DNA from 2 places in the Cellulomonas sp. plas2 genome. Region 1 is predicted to be linked to the other one. Evidence: riboswitches for the same ligand, from Rfam matches in the RefSeq annotation. Region 1 holds a riboswitch; the other holds the start of a gene.
The links. A riboswitch is a leader RNA that binds a small molecule or an ion and turns the genes downstream of it on or off. The one in region 1 is predicted to bind S-adenosylmethionine.
Positions count from the first base shown of each region.

Region 1 (7,805 bases):
AAGTACGACTTCGGCTGGCTGAACACCTACCAGGTGCAGATCATCCCGTTCGTCGCGAACGCGTTCTCGATCTTCCTCTTCACGCAGTACTTCTCGACGATCCCGAAGTCGCTCGACGAGGCCGCCCGCATCGACGGGGCCGGCTGGTTCACGATCTACCGCCGCATCGTCGCGCCGCTGGCCGGGCCGGCGTTCGCCACCGTCGCGATCCTCACCTTCCTGCCCGCGTGGAACTCCTACCTCTGGCCGCTCATGACGGTGCAGAAGGAGGAGCTGCGGCCCGTGATGGTCGGCATGCAGTACTTCTTCCAGCTCAACACGGCCTGGGGTGAGGTCATGGCGTACACGTCGCTCATCACCCTGCCGGTCCTCCTGGTGTTCCTGGTCTTCCAGCGCGCCTTCGTCAGCAGCATCGCCGCCAGCGGCGTGAAGGGGTAGGGCCGGTGCTCAAGCTCGCCGACCACTGGGTGTGGGACAGCTGGACCGCCTACGACGGGACGCACCACCACCTGTTCTTCCTCCGGGCCTCCCGCGCCCTCCTCGAGCCCGACCGGCGGCACCTGCGCGCCTCCATCGGGCACGCCCGCTCGACCGACCTGCGCTCCTGGGAGCTGCTGCCCGACGCCCTGGTGGCGGCGGACCCCGACGCGTGGGACGACCAGGCGACGTGGACCGGGTCCGTCGTCCGCGCCGACGACGGGTCGTGGCGGATGTTCTACACAGGCGTGTCCCGCGCCGACCGCGGGCTGGTCCAGCGGATCGGGGTCGCGCGCTCCGACGACCTCGTCGTCTGGGAGCGCCTGCCCGGTCCGGTGACGTCGGCCGACCCGCGCTGGTACGAGACGCTGGACCAGGGCACCTGGTTCGACGAGGCCTGGCGCGACCCGTGGGTGCTGCGCGACCCGGACGGCGACGGCTGGCACATGCTGGTCACCGCCCGGGTGCGAACCGGGGACCCGATCGGCCGCAGCGTCGTCGGCCACGCCCGCAGCCAGGACCTCGAGCACTGGGAGGTCGGACCGCCGCTCACCTCGCCGGCCGGCTTCGGCCAGCTCGAGGTCACGCAGGTCGAGGTCGTCGACGGGCTGCCCGTGCTCATCTTCTGCTGCTGGTCGGAGCACCTGTCGCCCGAGCGGCGCCAGGAGTGGACCGGCGGCGGCATGTGGGTGGTCCCCGGGGAGTCGCTGCTCGGGCCGTGGGACTTCTCCCGCGCGCACACGTTCGACCACCCGTCGCTGTACGCCGCCCGACTGGTGCAGGACCCGGTCCTCGGGTGGTCCCTGATCGGCTTCCGGGACACCGAGGACGGGCAGTTCGTCGGGGAGATCACCGACCCGCTGCCGGTCGTGCGGGTGGGCGACAGGCTCCAGCTCGCCTGAGCGGTGCCGGTACACCCGGGGACGGCTCGCCGAGCCGTCCCCGGGCCCGTCCTCGACGCCGCCGTCCACACCCGCGCCCGGGCGCTGCGGCCGTGTCCCCGTGCTCCGGCAGGATCACCGGCATGACCAGCGACACGACCGGTGCGATGACCGGTGCGATGACCGGTGCGATGACCGGTGCGATGACCGGTGCGGTGACCGGCCGCTGCTTCGGCGACGGCGACCCGCTCTACGAGGAGTACCACGACACGGAGTGGGGCGTGCCCGTCCACGGGGACCGGGCGCTCTTCGAGCGCATCGCGCTGGAGGGCTTCCAGTCGGGGCTGTCGTGGATCACCGTGCTGCGCAAACGGCCCGCCTTCCGCCGGGGCTTCGCGGACTTCGAACCCGCGGCGGTGGCGGCGTTCGACGAGGCCGACGTCGCCCGGCTGCTCACCGACGCGGGCATCGTCCGCAATCGTCTGAAGATCGAGGCGACGGTCGCCAACGCGCGGGCGGTCGTCGCGCTGCAGGACGCGGGCCGGTCGCTCGACGAGGTCGTCTGGTCCCACGCGCCGGCGGACGACGAGGGCGGTGCGCGGCCACGGCCCACCAGCTGGGCCGACGTACCCGCCCGCACCCCGGCGTCCGCCGCCCTCGCGAAGGAGCTCAAGGGCCTCGGCTTCCGGTTCGTCGGGCCGACGACGATGTACGCGACGATGCAGGCGTGCGGGCTCGTCGACGACCACCTCGCGACCTGCCCGGTCGTGACGCGACGCTAGGCCGACCGGTCCGTCCCGGTCCGTCCGGCTCCACGAGACCGATCGTCTCGGCTGGTGGACGGTTCTTGCCCACGCTGCGAGACCTTCCCTAGCCTCACCGCGACCATCCAGAGCGGCCGAGAGACCTGGCTCAGCGACGCCGCAGCAACCCGCCCTCCTCACCGAGGGTGTGGGTGCTTCCGCCAGGACCGATGGAGCCGGACGATGACCGACCGACCTCGCTGTCCCCGCGGCGCCGACGTGTGCCCGCCGGGCCCCGAGCACCTGCCCGCCGTGACCGAGCGCCCCACGCTCTCCTTCGAGCTGTTCCCGCCGCGCACCCCCGCGGCCGAGCCCCGCCTGTGGCAGACCGTGCGCGCGCTCGAGGCGGCCCGCCCCGACTTCGTCTCCGTGACCTACGGCGCTTCGGGGCGCACGCGGGAGACGACGCGGGCGCTGGTGCGGCGGCTGCTGCGCGAGACGTCCCTGACGGCGATCGTCCACCTCACCTGCGTGGGCACCTCGCGCGAGGAGGTGTCCCAGGTCGTGCGCGAGTTCCTCGACGAGGGCGTGCGCGCGTTCCTGGCGCTGCGCGGGGACCCGCCCGCCGACGCCGAGGACTGGCAGCCGCACCCCGACGGCGTCGACACGGCCGCCGACCTCGTGGCGCTGCTGCGCCGCATCGAGGCCGAACGCGTCGCGGTCAGCCCGGCGCAGGCCGTGCGCGCCACCGTGCGCCCGCTGTCGCTGGCCGTCGCCGCGTTCCCGCGGGGCAACCACGCCACCGGCGGCACCCGCGCGCAGGACGTCCAGTCGCTGCTCGCGAAGCAGGAGGCGGGTGCGGACTTCGCCATCACGCAGGTCGTGCACACGGCGGACGACTTCGCGGGCCTCGTCGAGGAGGCGCGGTCCGCCGGGGTGCGCATCCCGATCATCCCGGGCGTCATCCCGCTCACCGACCCCGGGCGCCTGCGCCGCCTCGAGCAGCTCACCGGCGTCCCGGCGCCGGCCGCGCTCGTCGGGCGGCTCGACGCCATCGAGGACCCCGAGCACCGGCACGAGGTCGGCGTGGACGCCACCGCCGAGCTGCTGCGCGGCGTCCTCGACGCCGGCGCCCCCGGCGTGCACGTCTACACGTTCAACCAGCACCGGGGGCCGCTCGACGCCCTCGAGCGCGCAGGCCTGCTCGGCCACGCGCACGACGACGCGCCCGACGAAGCGCCCGGCGAAGCGCCCGGCGACACCCCCGCCGCCGGCGACCGCGTCCCCGCCGCCGTCGGCTGACCGCGCCGCCGTCGACCGCTCGCACGACGACCTGCACGACCCGCACCTCCACGACCCGCACCTCCACGACCCGCACCTCCACGACGTACCGCCCTGACGACCGACCGACCGAAGGCCAGGACCATGACCAGCACCGTCCCGTTCCCCCGCGCGACCGTCCTCGGGTACCCGCGCATCGGCCCGCGCCGCGAGCTCAAGCGCGCGCTGGAGTCCTTCTGGGCCGGCCGCAGCACCGCCGACGAGCTCGAGACCGTCGCCGCCGACCTGCGCCGCCGCACCCGCACCCGCCTGGCCGAGCTGGGCCTGGGCACCGACGACGCCTCGATCCCCAGCGCCTTCTCCTTCTACGACCACGTGCTCGACGCGGCGGTCGTCACCGGGGCGGTGCCCGAGCGCTTCGCGGACCTCGTCGACGCCGACGGCGGCCTCGACCTCGCCGGCTACAGCACGGTGGCACGCGGCCGCGGGGACGACCTGCCGCTGGAGATGACGAAGTGGTTCGACTCGAACTACCACTACCTCGTCCCCGAGATCGGCCCGGGCACGACCTTCCGCCTCGCGTCCGACCGGCCCGTCCGGGAGTTCGCCGAGGCCCTCGCCGACGGGGTCCTCACGCGCCCCGTGCTCGTCGGGCCCGTCACGTTCCTCGCGCTGTCCAAGCCGGCCGCCGGGAGCCCTGAGGGCTTCGTCCCGCTCGACCGCCTCGAGGACCTGCTGCCCGTGTACGCCGAGCTGCTGCGCCGCCTGGCCGCCGCCGGCGCCACGTGGGTGCAGCTCGACGAGCCGGCCCTCGTGTCGGACTCCGTCGACGCGGACCACGACGCCCTCCTGGCGGCGACGGCTCGCGCCTACGCCGTGCTGGCCGACGAGCTCGCGCGGCCCGAGCGCCCGGCGCTGCTCGTCGCCGCGCCTTACGGCGACCTGCAGGACGCGCTGCCGGTGCTGGCCGCCACGTCCGTCGAGGCCCTCGCGATCGACCTCGTCAAGGGGTCGGCGCCCGCGGCCGCCGTGCCGGGCCTGGAGAGCACGACCCTCGTCGCCGGCGTCGTCGACGGCCACAACGTGTGGCGTGCCGACCTCGACGCGAAGCTGACCCAGCTCGAGAAGCTCGAGCGCCTCGGCGCCGGGGCCGTCATGGTCGCCTCGTCGACCAGCCTGTTCCACCTCCCCCACGACGTCGCCGACGAGCCGCAGCTCGACGCGACCCTGCGGTCCTGGCTCGCGTTCGCCGACCAGAAGGTCGGCGAGGTCGTCACGCTCGCCGAGGGGCTCGTCGAGGGCCGCGAGGCCGTACACGCGCAGCTCCTCGAGGCCGGCGACGCCCTGCGGACCCGCGCGCAGACCCCCGGTGTCGTGCGGCCCGAGGTCCGCGAGCGCACCGGCGCCCTCACCGACGCCGACGCCGAGCGCACCCCGTACGCCCAGCGCGAGCCCGCGCAGACCGCCCGCTTCTCCCTGCCGCCGCTGCCGACGACGACCATCGGCTCCTTCCCCCAGACGCAGGAGATCCGCAAGGCGCGCGCCGCCTTCGGCAAGGGCGAGCTCACGGCCGAGCAGTACGAGGACGAGATGAAGGCGGAGATCCGCCGTGTCGTCGAGCTGCAGGAGAACGTCGGCATCGACGTCCTCGTCCACGGCGAGCCCGAGCGCAACGACATGGTCCAGTACTTCGCGGAGCACCTCGACGGGTTCGCGGTCACCGCCAACGGCTGGGTGCAGTCCTACGGCTCGCGCTGCACGCGCCCGTCGCTGCTGTGGGGCGACGTGTCCCGCCCGGCGCCGATCACCGTCGGCTGGTCGACCTACACGCAGTCGCTCACGCCGAAGCCGGTCAAGGGCATGCTCACCGGTCCGGTGACGATCCTCGCCTGGTCCTTCGTCCGCGACGACCAGCCGCTCGGCGACACGGCCGACCAGGTGGCCCTCGCCCTGCGCGACGAGATCGCCGACCTCGAGGCCGCCGGCATCGGCATCATCCAGGTCGACGAGCCCGCCCTGCGCGAGCTCCTGCCGCTGCGCCGGGCCGACCACGCCGCGTACCTCGCCTGGTCGGTGCGGTCCTTCCGTCTGGCCACGGCCGGCGTGCGCGACGAGACGCAGATCCACACGCACCTGTGCTACTCGGAGTTCGGCGAGGTCATCGACGCGATCGACGGCCTCGACGCGGACGTCACGAGCATCGAGGCCGCGCGCTCCAAGATGGAGATCCTCGCGGACGTCGCCGCCTCGGGCTTCGAGCGCCAGATCGGCCCGGGCGTCTACGACATCCACTCCCCCCGCGTGCCCAGCACGGAGGAGGTCACGGAGCTGCTCACGGAGGCGGTGCGGTCCATCGACCCGCAGCGCGTGTGGGTCAACCCGGACTGCGGCCTCAAGACCCGCCGCTACGAGGAGGTCGTGCCCTCGCTGGAGCACCTCGTCGCCGCGACGCGGGCCGTCCGTGAGCGGCGCGCGGTGACGGCCGACGCCTGACGGTCTGACACCTGACGGCTGACGCCTGACGCTGACGCCTCACGCGGCGAGAGCCCGGGACCCTCGCGGTCCCGGGCTCTCGCTGTCGGTGCCGGCGCAGCCGACCGGCAGCCGGATCACGCAGCCGGATCAGGCGCTGGCCGGCTCCGACGCGCCGATCTGGGTGGCGCTGCCGCCGTGCTGCACCTCGATGCGCCGCGGCTTCGCCTCCTCGGCGACGGGGATCGTCAGCGTGAGGACGCCGTCGGCGTAGGTGGCCGAGATCCGGTCGAGCGCGAGCCCGCGGCCGACGGTGAGCTGCCGGGCGTAGGTGCCCACGGGCCGCTCCTTGGCCAGCCACTGGACGTCCTGCTCCGTGCGCGGCGTGCGCTGGGCGCGGATCGTCAGGGTGCGGTCCTCGACGTTCACGTCGATCGTCCCCGGGTCCGCGCCCGGCAGGTCGACGTGCAGGACGTAGTGGTCGCCGGACCGGTACAGGTCCATCGGCATGCTGGCCGTCGCGCGGTCGGCCGCGAACATCTGGCCGAGCAGACGGTCCATCTCCTGGAACGGGTCGAGTCGCGTAGCCACAGCCGTCACCTCCCTCGGGACGGCGCCGGACCTCCCGGCGCCGGGGCGCTCACGCGGTGGCGGTCGGCGTCACCGCGCAGCGGCTACGGGAGATGTTCTAGCACTCGACGCACGTGAGTGCCAGCCCTTCGAGGGCGGTCGTGGCCTCGTTCGCCCAGGACGAACGAGACGAGCTCAGGCAGCGTCCGCGCTGGTCAGCGCGACGACGGCCGTGACGATGGGGACGTCGGCGTCCAACCACGGCACGTCGAACCACTGCCCGGCCGGGAGCCAGCGCAGCTCGTCGTGCTCGACGAGGGGGGCCGGCACGCCGCTGACCACCTCGGCCAGCCAGAGCCGCAGCACGTGCGTGGGGGTGATGCGCCAGACGCCGTCCTCGGGCCCGGGGACCTCGTCCCCCAGCCCGACGGCGACGCCGAGCTCCTCGCGCAGCTCGCGGTGGAGGGCCTCCTCCGGCGTCTCGCCCGGCTCCACCTTGCCGCCGGGGAACTCCCAGCGGCCGGCGAGGCTGGCCGGCGTGCGGCGACGAGCGCTGAGCAGGACGGTGGGCGCGTCGAGGTCGTCGACGAGGGCGGCTGCCACGACGAGGGTGGGCTGCGAGCCGGTCATGCGCCGATCCTGCCAGCCGGGCTGCCTGCTCCGCCCGGCGGCGGTCCTGCGGGGTGCGTCAGCGGATGCCGTGCGCGATCGCCCAGGCCACGGCCTCGTGGCGCGTGGAGACGCCGATCTTCTTGTAGACGCTGCGGACCTGGCTCTTCACCGTGTTGCGGGTGACGAACAGGCGCGTGGCGATCTCCTCGAGCGTCACGTCCTCACCCAGCTCGGCCAGCACGACGCGCTCGCGACGTGTCAGCGTGACGAGGGACGTCATCGGCTCGCGCATCTCGACCATGGTGCTCATCTGGGCCCTCCGGGTTCCGACGGCCCCCGGCAGGGGTCCGTCCGTGTGCGTCGTGCATGAGAGGTGCCCCGCTCACGCCTATGACGCCGTTTCCGCGACTTCTTCTGACACGGGGGGTTCGGAGCCCATCGTTCACCGGTTTGGGTGAACGGCGCGACCTTTTCCGCACCCCTCGGCACGGCAGGAACGCCGGAGGAGCGTCCTGATACGTGCGCGGACACGACGACGCCGGGACCCTCCCGGGTCCCGGCGTCGTGGGGCTGCCGTCGTCGTACGGCGGTCGTCGTGCGGCGGAGCCGCGGTCAGCCCGCGGTGCTGGCCGCGTACTCCTCGGCGGTGAGCAGCGACCCGGTAGCCGTCACGTCGACCTTGAGCAGCCAGCCGGCGCCGTACGGGTCGGCGTTGACGACGGAGGGGTCGTCGACGGCCGCGGTGTTCACCTCGACGACCGTGCCGGTC
Region 1 is NZ_CM170155.1:76,667-84,471, reverse strand. It holds gene AC2TDM_RS00405 (carbohydrate ABC transporter permease) at 1-438, shown strand, start outside; gene AC2TDM_RS00400 (glycosyl hydrolase family 32) at 444-1,379, shown strand; gene AC2TDM_RS00395 (DNA-3-methyladenine glycosylase I) at 1,550-2,140, shown strand; SAM riboswitch class I at 2,241-2,351, shown strand; gene AC2TDM_RS00390 (methylenetetrahydrofolate reductase) at 2,414-3,403, shown strand; gene metE (5-methyltetrahydropteroyltriglutamate--homocysteine S-methyltransferase) at 3,527-5,875, shown strand; gene AC2TDM_RS00380 (Hsp20/alpha crystallin family protein) at 6,005-6,445, opposite strand; gene AC2TDM_RS00375 ((deoxy)nucleoside triphosphate pyrophosphohydrolase) at 6,620-7,054, opposite strand; gene AC2TDM_RS00370 (LuxR C-terminal-related transcriptional regulator) at 7,113-7,346, opposite strand; gene gcvH (glycine cleavage system protein GcvH) at 7,649-7,805, opposite strand, start outside.

Region 2 (7,805 bases), 1.1 Mb from region 1:
GCGACCGCCGGCCGACCGGCGCGCGACGAGCTCCTCGTCCGCCCCTGTACTGCTCGACTGCCGGACGCGGTTGAGGAGCGTCCACGGTCATGGGATCGGACGACACGATCGTCGCGAGCCGAGCCTCCCTCGGCATCGTCCGCTGCATTCCTGCTGGTGGCCCCTCCCGAGGGCGCTACGACGGTCGTCGTGTCAGTGGTCGATGGCATCGTTCGAGCAGGAGGAAAAGGCCCGTCGGGCCGCCGTCGAGGATGAGGAGGTGCCATGGCCACCACCGGCGTGCTCGGTGCCCTCGGTGCGGTGGCCGAGGCGGTGGACACCGCTGCGGCCGCACTCCTGCGTCACGGAGCGGCGGGACGGGCCACCGAGGGGCAGGAGGCCCTGGAGGCCGTCCGCCTCGCGATGGCGCTCGCCGGGCGGCTCGAGGCGATCACCGCCGGCCTGCTGCCGGTGGTCGAGGCCGACGGGCTGTGGGCGCTGGACGGTGCGCGCTCGCTCGCTCAGTGGGTGTCCTCGGTGGGCCGCGTCCCTCACGTCCGCGCGGCGGCGCTGGTGCGCACGGGCCGCACCTTCCGCGACGTGGTCCCGGCGACGGCGGCCGCGGCGGTGGCGGGTGAGGTGGGGATGGAGGCGGCGCGGGCGATCGCGGCGGCGGCGAACACGCCGGTGCGGGCGGCGGTGTTGCAGGACGAGGGCTCGTCGGTGGGGGAGGGGTTCCTGCTCGCGCAGGCGCGCGACCTGCCGGTGAGCTCGTTCCGTCGGCTGGTGTCGCGGTGGTCGGCGTCGGTCGACCCGGAGGCCGACGAGCGCGGGTTCCGGGAGGTCTCCGAGCGGGAGTTCCTGGACCTGTCGGCCACCACCGGCGGCTACCACGTCTCGGGCTTCCTGTCGGAGGAGAACGGGGTGGTGGTGCGGGACGCCTTGGCGGCGGTGACGGGTGTGCCCGCGGCCGACGACGAGCGCACGTCCTCCCAGCGACGGGCGCGGGCACTGGTCGACCTGGCACGGCTGACGCTGGACCACGGGTTGGCGGGGCCCAGCGGGGAGCAGCGACCGCACCTGAGCGTCGTGGTGGACTGGGAGACGCTGCAGCGCGCGGTCGCGGGCGGCTCGGCGACCGGAGACCGCCACGAGGACGGTCACGAAGACGGCGACGAGCGGATCCGATCACGACGCGGTTCGTCGGGTAGGTCGCCCTGTTGGTCGTCGGGAGCGGCGTCGAGTCAGGGAGAGGACGGGAAGCGGCACGGGAGCTGCCTCTCCGGCGCGTCATCGGAGCTCGGGGTGTCCGGGGACGTGGAGAGGTTCGGCGTGGGTGAGCTGGTCGGCGGACGAGCGGTGCCGGCCTCGGTGCTGGCGCGGCTCGCGTGCGACAGCGTGCTGTCGCGGGTCGTGTTCGGGCCGCGCTCGGAGATCGACGTGGGCCGGTCGCAGCGTACGTTCAGCGGTCCCCGTCGCCGCGCGGTCGTGGCCCGTGACGGGCGGTGCCGGTTCCCGGGGTGCGACGCGCCGCCTGCGTTGTGCGAGGTGCACCACGTGCGGCACGGGGCGCGTGACGGTGGGGACACCGATGCCGACAAGGGGGTCCTGCTGTGCTGGCACCACCACGCCCGTGTCCACACCTTCGGGATCGAGATCGTTCGCCGCGGCAGCCGGTGGCACTTCACCGACCGTCACGGCGACCCGCTCACGGGTGCTCGTCGCCGGACCACCTCGCCGAGGACCTGACGGGTCGAGCCGAGGAGCTGAACGGGTGGCGCGCGCGTCCGCCTCCGACACGTCGGCCCTCACCCACGAGCACACCGAGCGGCGCGCGTCCCAGTCGGTGAGGGCGACGGACGCCGCGAGCATCGCCGCGGTGGCCAGCCACAGGGCCCGGGCGCGCGGCTCCTTGGCGATGCCCGTCACCAGGGGCAGCGCGAGGTAGAGCGGGTCCGCGAGCAGGTCGGCGGTGCGGTGCGCGCGCAGGGACAGCACGGGACGCACCGCCAGCGGGGTGCGGGTCAGGGCGTTCACCGTGGTCGCGAGCGCGCCGAAGGCCCCGAAGAAGACCTTCGCGCGGGTGCTCGTCCCCAGCAGGTGCGGTGCCGTCAGCAGCGTCGCGGCGACGCCGTAGTCGAGGGCGGCGTGGACGGTGGGGGTGATGGGCTTCGTCATCCACCGAGCGTGGAGCGGTGCCCGTCCCGCGCCGCCCGGGGGTCGTCAGCCGCGGACGAGGGCGACGTCCTCCGCGGGCCGGTCGGCGTGGGCGGCGAGGAAGCCCTCCACCGTGCGGTCCCAGCTGAAGTCCTCGGCCCGGGCGCGGCAGGCGCGGCGCGCGGCCGCACGCGGCATCGCGAGCACGCCTGCCGTGGCGGCGGCCAGGGGCTCGGGGGCGCAGGCGGTGGCACGGCCGGTCCCGGCGACGAGGAGCTCGGGCACCGCCGACGACGAGGCCGCCACCACCGGCGTCCCGCACGCGAGCGCCTCCAGCGCCGCGAGGCCGAAGGTCTCGGCCGGCGCGGGGGCCAGCACGGCGTCGGCCGCGGCGAGGGTGCGGGCGACCTCCCGCCGGTCGGCGACGAAGCCGCGCCACTCTACGGGCAGGTCGTGGGCGCGCCGCACCAGCGCTGCGCGCTCCGGCCCGTCGCCGAGCACGGTGAGCCGCACGCCGACGCCCTGGCGCAGCAGCGCGCGCACGGCGTCGACGGCGACGTCGGGGCGCTTCTCCGGGGACAGCCGGCTGCACAGCACGAGCCGCGCGGGCCCGGTGCGCACGCCCGTGGCCGCGTCCGCGGACGCCCCGGCGGATGGCCCCGCGGACGGCCCGACGGACCGCCGGACGCCCGGCCCCTCGTCGGGCCCCTCGTCGAGCTCCTCGTCGAGCTCCTCGTCGAGCACGGGCCGGAATGTCGCGAGGTCGACGCCGAGCGGGATCCGCACGGTCGGCACGCAGATGCGGTCGAACTCCGCGGCGGCGTGCGCGGTGGTGGCGACGATGCGGTCGAACGCGGCGGCGGTCGTCGCGTTGTGCCGGTCGGCGAGGCTGCGGGCCACCGACCCCGGCAGGTGTCCGACCGTCTGCAGCAGCCCGTCCACGCGCTCGTGCGCGATGCCGAGGAGGGGCGTGCCCGTGCCACGGGCCCACGCCCCGACGTGCCGCAGCGTGAACCGGTCGGAGACCTCCAGCCGGTCGGGCGCGAGGGTGTCGAGGGTGTGCCGTACGGCCCGGGCGTCGACGAGGGCCCGGTACCCGCCCGTGCCGGGCACCCGGGGCCCCGGGAGCTGGACGAGCGTGCCCCACGGGTGCGTGGTCACCTGCGTGCGCGCGCCAGGGACGACCACGGTCAGCCGGTGCCCGCGCGCGGCGTACCCGACCCCGAGGGCGACCAGCGTCGTGCGCACCCCGCCCGACCGGGCGGCCCACGCGTTGGTGAGGTGGACGACGTGCAGGCGGCGTCCGCCGGCGGAGGCGCTCACCGGGCGTCCACGGCGTCGCGGCGGCCCGTGGAGCCGCCGGCGCCTGCGGCGCGGGCGGCGACGGCGTCGGCGTAGTGGTCGAGGAGGCGCTCGACGACGACCGGCCAGGTGCGGCCCTCGACCGCCTCCCGGGCCGCCCGGCCCATGGCCCGGCGCTTGGCGGCGTCCCCGGCGAGGTCGGCGACCCGGGCGCGCAGCGTGGGCAGGTCGCCCGGCGGGTACAGCCAGCCGGTCCGGCTCGGGGCGACGAGCTCCGCGACGCCGCCCGCGCCGACCGCCACCACGGGGACGCCCGCCGCCATCGCCTCCTGCGCGGACTGGCAGAACGTCTCGTGCGGCCCGGGCTGCACCGCCACGTCGAGGGTCGCGACCAGGCGTGACAGCGCTGCCCCCGTCCGCACGCCGAGGAACCGCGCACCGGGCAGCAGCCGCTCCAGCCGCGCACGCTCGGGCCCGTCCCCGACGACGACGAGGCGCACGCCGGGCAGGCCCGCGACGGCCCGCAGGTCCTCGAGACGCTTCTCGGGTGCGAGCCGCCCCACGTAGCCGACGAGCACCTCGTCGTCGGGCGCGAGCCGCCGGTGCAGGCGCGGGTCGCGGTGGGCGGGGTGGAAGGCCGCGGTGTCCACGCCGCGCGGCCACAGCCGCACGCGCGGCACGCCGTGGTCCTCGAGGTCGGCGGCGGCGATGCGGGAGGGGGCCAGCGTGAGGTCGGCCGCCTCGTGCACCGCGCGGACCCGCCACCAGGCCGCCTCCGCCGCGGCGCCGAGGCCGTAGCGGGCGGCGAACCCGGCGACGTCGGTCTGGTAGACCGCGACGGTCAGCACGCCGAGCCGGGCGGCGGCGCGGACCGCCGGACCCCCGGTGAGGAACGGCGACGCGAGGTGCACCACGTCCGGCCCGAAGGCCCGCAGGTGGCGCTCGAGCGTCCGCGCCGACGGCACGCCGAGCGCCAGGCCGGCGTGCCCCGGCAGCGGCACCGACCGCAGCCGCACGACACGCGCCCCGTGCACCCGGGCGGGTGGTTCGCCGGGCGCGAGCACGAGCGCTGGGTGGCCGTGCCGCGACAGCTCGTCGAGCACGCGGACCACCGACCGGCTGACGCCGTTGACGTGCGGCAGGAAGGACTCGGTGACGAGGGCGACGCGCACGGTCCCACCTCACCGGACGCCGGCGACGCCCGGACGACGCACGAACGACGAACGGGCGACGTCACGGTGTCGGTCAGCCGTCGGTCGGCCGTCGGTCAGTCGTCGGTCAGCCGTCCACTCAGATGCCGCTCGCGCCCGGTCCGCTCGCCGGCCCGGGCGGCGCCCCTCAGGGGAGCGCGGGTCCGCAGGCCGCCGCCGTCGCGGCGATCGCGGCGACGCCGTCGAGCGCGGGCGCCGGCCGGGGGTCGTCGGCCACCGTCCAGCAGCCGTCGACGACGGCGTACCGCGCCCCTGCCCCCACCGCGAGGAACGTGCGCAGGCCCGCGAGCAGGTGCTCCACGTCGGCCAGGCTCGAGCCGACGCCGACAGACGCGCGCAGCGCACCGCCGCTGGCCCCGAGCCGCGCCAGCAGGGGGTGGGCGCAGAACCGGCCGTCGCGCAGGCCGATCCCGTGCTCGGCGGACAGGTAGGCGGCCACGAGGCCGGGGTCGTGCCCGGGCAGCGTGAACGTCACGACGCCGACCGGGTCCTCGGCGTCGGGCCACAGCCGGGCGACCTGCACGCCGTCGAGGGCCTCCAGCCCGGCGACGAGCGCGTCGCGCAGCGCCGTCTCGTGCGCGTGCAGCGCGCCGGCGGGGAGCCCGGCCAGCGTCGTGCAGGCCTGCGCCAGGGCGACGGCGCCCAGGACGTTGGGGGACCCGGCCTCGTGCCGCGCGGGGGCCGGGTGCCACGTGGCGCCGTCGGTGCGCACGTCGCGCACCGCGCCGCCGCCGGCCAGGTACGGCCGACCCGCGTCGAGCCAGTCCCGGCGCCCGACGATCGCGCCCGCCCCGAACGGCGCGTACATCTTGTGCCCGGACAGGACCACCCAGTCGACGTCCGTCTCCGCCAGCGACACCGAGCGGTGCGGGACGAGCTGGGCGCCGTCGACGACGACGCGCGTGCCCGCGGCGTGCGCCAGGCGGACGACCTCGGGCAGCGGCAGGGACTCGCCCGTGACGTTGGACGCACCTGTGACGGCCAGCAGCGCGTACGGCGTGCGCGCCAGCTCGGCCCGCAGGGCGACGAGCGTCTCGGCGACGGTGGCCTCGGCCGGCAGGACGGACCCGGTGGGCCGGCCGTCGGTGCCGTCGCCGCTGATCCACGTGAGCAGGTTCGCGTGGTGCTCGAGGTCGAGCACGAGCACCCGGCCGCCGGCGGGGACGCAGCCGGCCAGGAGGTTCAACGAGTCCGTGGTGTTGCGGGTGATGACGGCGACGTCGTCGGGCCGGGCGCCGACGAACGCGGCGATCGTCCGGCGCGACTCCTCGTAGAGGGCGGTCGACAGCTGGGACAGGTAGCCCGCGCCGCGGTGGACGGACGCGTAGTGCGGCAGCACCTCCGTCACGCGGGCGGCCACGGCCTCGAGCGCGGGCGTCGAGGCCGCATTGTCGAGGTTCGTGTACGCACGCGTGGTCCCGTCGAGCAGCGGAACGGGCGTCCGCGCGCCGACGAGCGGCAGGAGCGGGGCGGCGCCAGGACAGGCGTCGCCGGCGGGGACGGGGGCGGGGCGGTGCTGCGTCGCGACCGTCGTCGACATGGGGGCCTCCTGCTGCCGGGGGCAGGGCCGACCCGGCCCGCCCGCGCTTGCCGTCCGCCGGTCGGCGGCACGGCCGTGTCGTCACCCGGGGCACCCCACCGCGGCGGGAGGGTTGCCGGCCAGCGAGCCGGGGCTTCGCGCTGGCGCTCATGACCTCGCCGGAATGATCGGCAGCGGCGCACGCGGGCGTCAACGCGCGTCCGGCATGCGGGACGCCCGTCTCACGTCCGCGACGCCAGGCCGTACGCTGCGACGACCATCCAGAGCGGCCGAGAGATCTGGCTCGACAACGCCGCAGCAACCCGGCTCGACCCCGCCCGTCCCCGGACAGGTGCAGGTCGGCGCAGCAGGGTGCTTCCGCCAGGACCGATGGAGGAGCGATGAGCAGCACGCCCGACAGGCCCTACGCCGGGGACGTCACCCCGCAGGAGGCTTGGCAGACCCTGCAGGACGACCCGCGCGCGGTGCTCGTCGACGTCCGCACGGACGCCGAGTGGCGCTACGTGGGCATCCCGGACACCTCCGCCCTCGGCCCGGACGGCCCGCGGCGCACGGCGCTCGTCGAGTGGGTGTCCTACCCGTCCGGCCAGGCGAACCCGCACTTCGTCGAGCAGCTGCGGGCGGCGCTGGGCGACGACGCGGCCGGCGGTGACGGAACCGACGCGGCCGATGCGGGCGCCGGCGCTTCGGACCGGCCCCTGCTCTTCCTGTGCCGCAGCGGCGTCCGGTCGGTCGCGGCGGCGACGGCGGCGACGAGGGCCGGCCTCGGCCGGGCGCTGAACGTCCTCGAGGGGTTCGAGGGCGACGTGGGCCCGGACGCGCACCGCGGGCACGCCGGGTGGCGCGCCGCCGGCCTGCCGTGGCGGCAGGCGTGAGCGGCCCCGGGCCCCGGCACTGGCACGAGGGGCTCCCGCGCGAGGAGCTCGGGCCGGGCACGCTGGCGGTCCGCGGCGGCGGGGTGCGCACGCCGTTCGGGGAGACCTCCGAGGCCCTGTTCCTCACGCAGGGCTACGTCTACGACTCCGCCGCCCAGGCCGAGGCCGCCTTCGCGGGCGAGGCCGACCGCTTCATGTACTCCCGGTACGCCAACCCCACCGTGGCGACGTTCGAGGAGCGGCTGCGGCTGCTGGACGGCGCCGAGGCCTGCTACGCCACCGGCACCGGCATGTCCGCCGTGTTCACCGCGCTCGCGGCGCTCGTCCGGTCCGGGTCACGCGTCGTCGCGGCGCGGGCGCTGTTCGGCTCGTCCGTCGTCATCTTCGACGAGCTGCTGGCGAAGTGGGGCGTGCGCACGGACTACGTGGACGGGCACGTGCTGGAGCAGTGGGAGGCGGCGCTGGCCACGCCGGCGGACGTCGTGTTCTTCGAGACCCCGTCGAACCCCATGCAGGACATGGTCGACATCGCCGCCGTGAGCGCGCTGGCCCACGCCGCGGGCGCGACCGTCGTCGTGGACAACGTCTTCGCGACGCCGGTGCTGTCCCGGCCGCTGGACCTCGGCGCGGACGTCACCGTCTACTCGGCGACGAAGCACATGGACGGCCAGGGGCGGGTGCTCGGCGGGGCGATCCTCGGCCGGGACGACTACGTGCACGGGCCGGTCGAGACCTTCATCC
Region 2 is NZ_CM170155.1:1,215,320-1,223,124, forward strand. It holds gene AC2TDM_RS05500 (HNH endonuclease signature motif containing protein) at 265-1,728, shown strand; gene AC2TDM_RS05505 (glycosyltransferase) at 2,203-3,459, opposite strand; gene AC2TDM_RS05510 (glycosyltransferase family 4 protein) at 3,456-4,610, opposite strand; gene AC2TDM_RS05515 (aminotransferase class V-fold PLP-dependent enzyme) at 4,777-6,189, opposite strand; SAM riboswitch class IV at 6,228-6,344, opposite strand; gene AC2TDM_RS05520 (rhodanese-like domain-containing protein) at 6,570-7,064, shown strand; gene AC2TDM_RS05525 (O-succinylhomoserine sulfhydrylase) at 7,061-7,805, shown strand, end outside.
Region 2: it holds a riboswitch for S-adenosylmethionine, as region 1 does, so the genes downstream of both, AC2TDM_RS05515 (aminotransferase class V-fold PLP-dependent enzyme) here and AC2TDM_RS00390 (methylenetetrahydrofolate reductase) in region 1, are expected to answer to the same signal.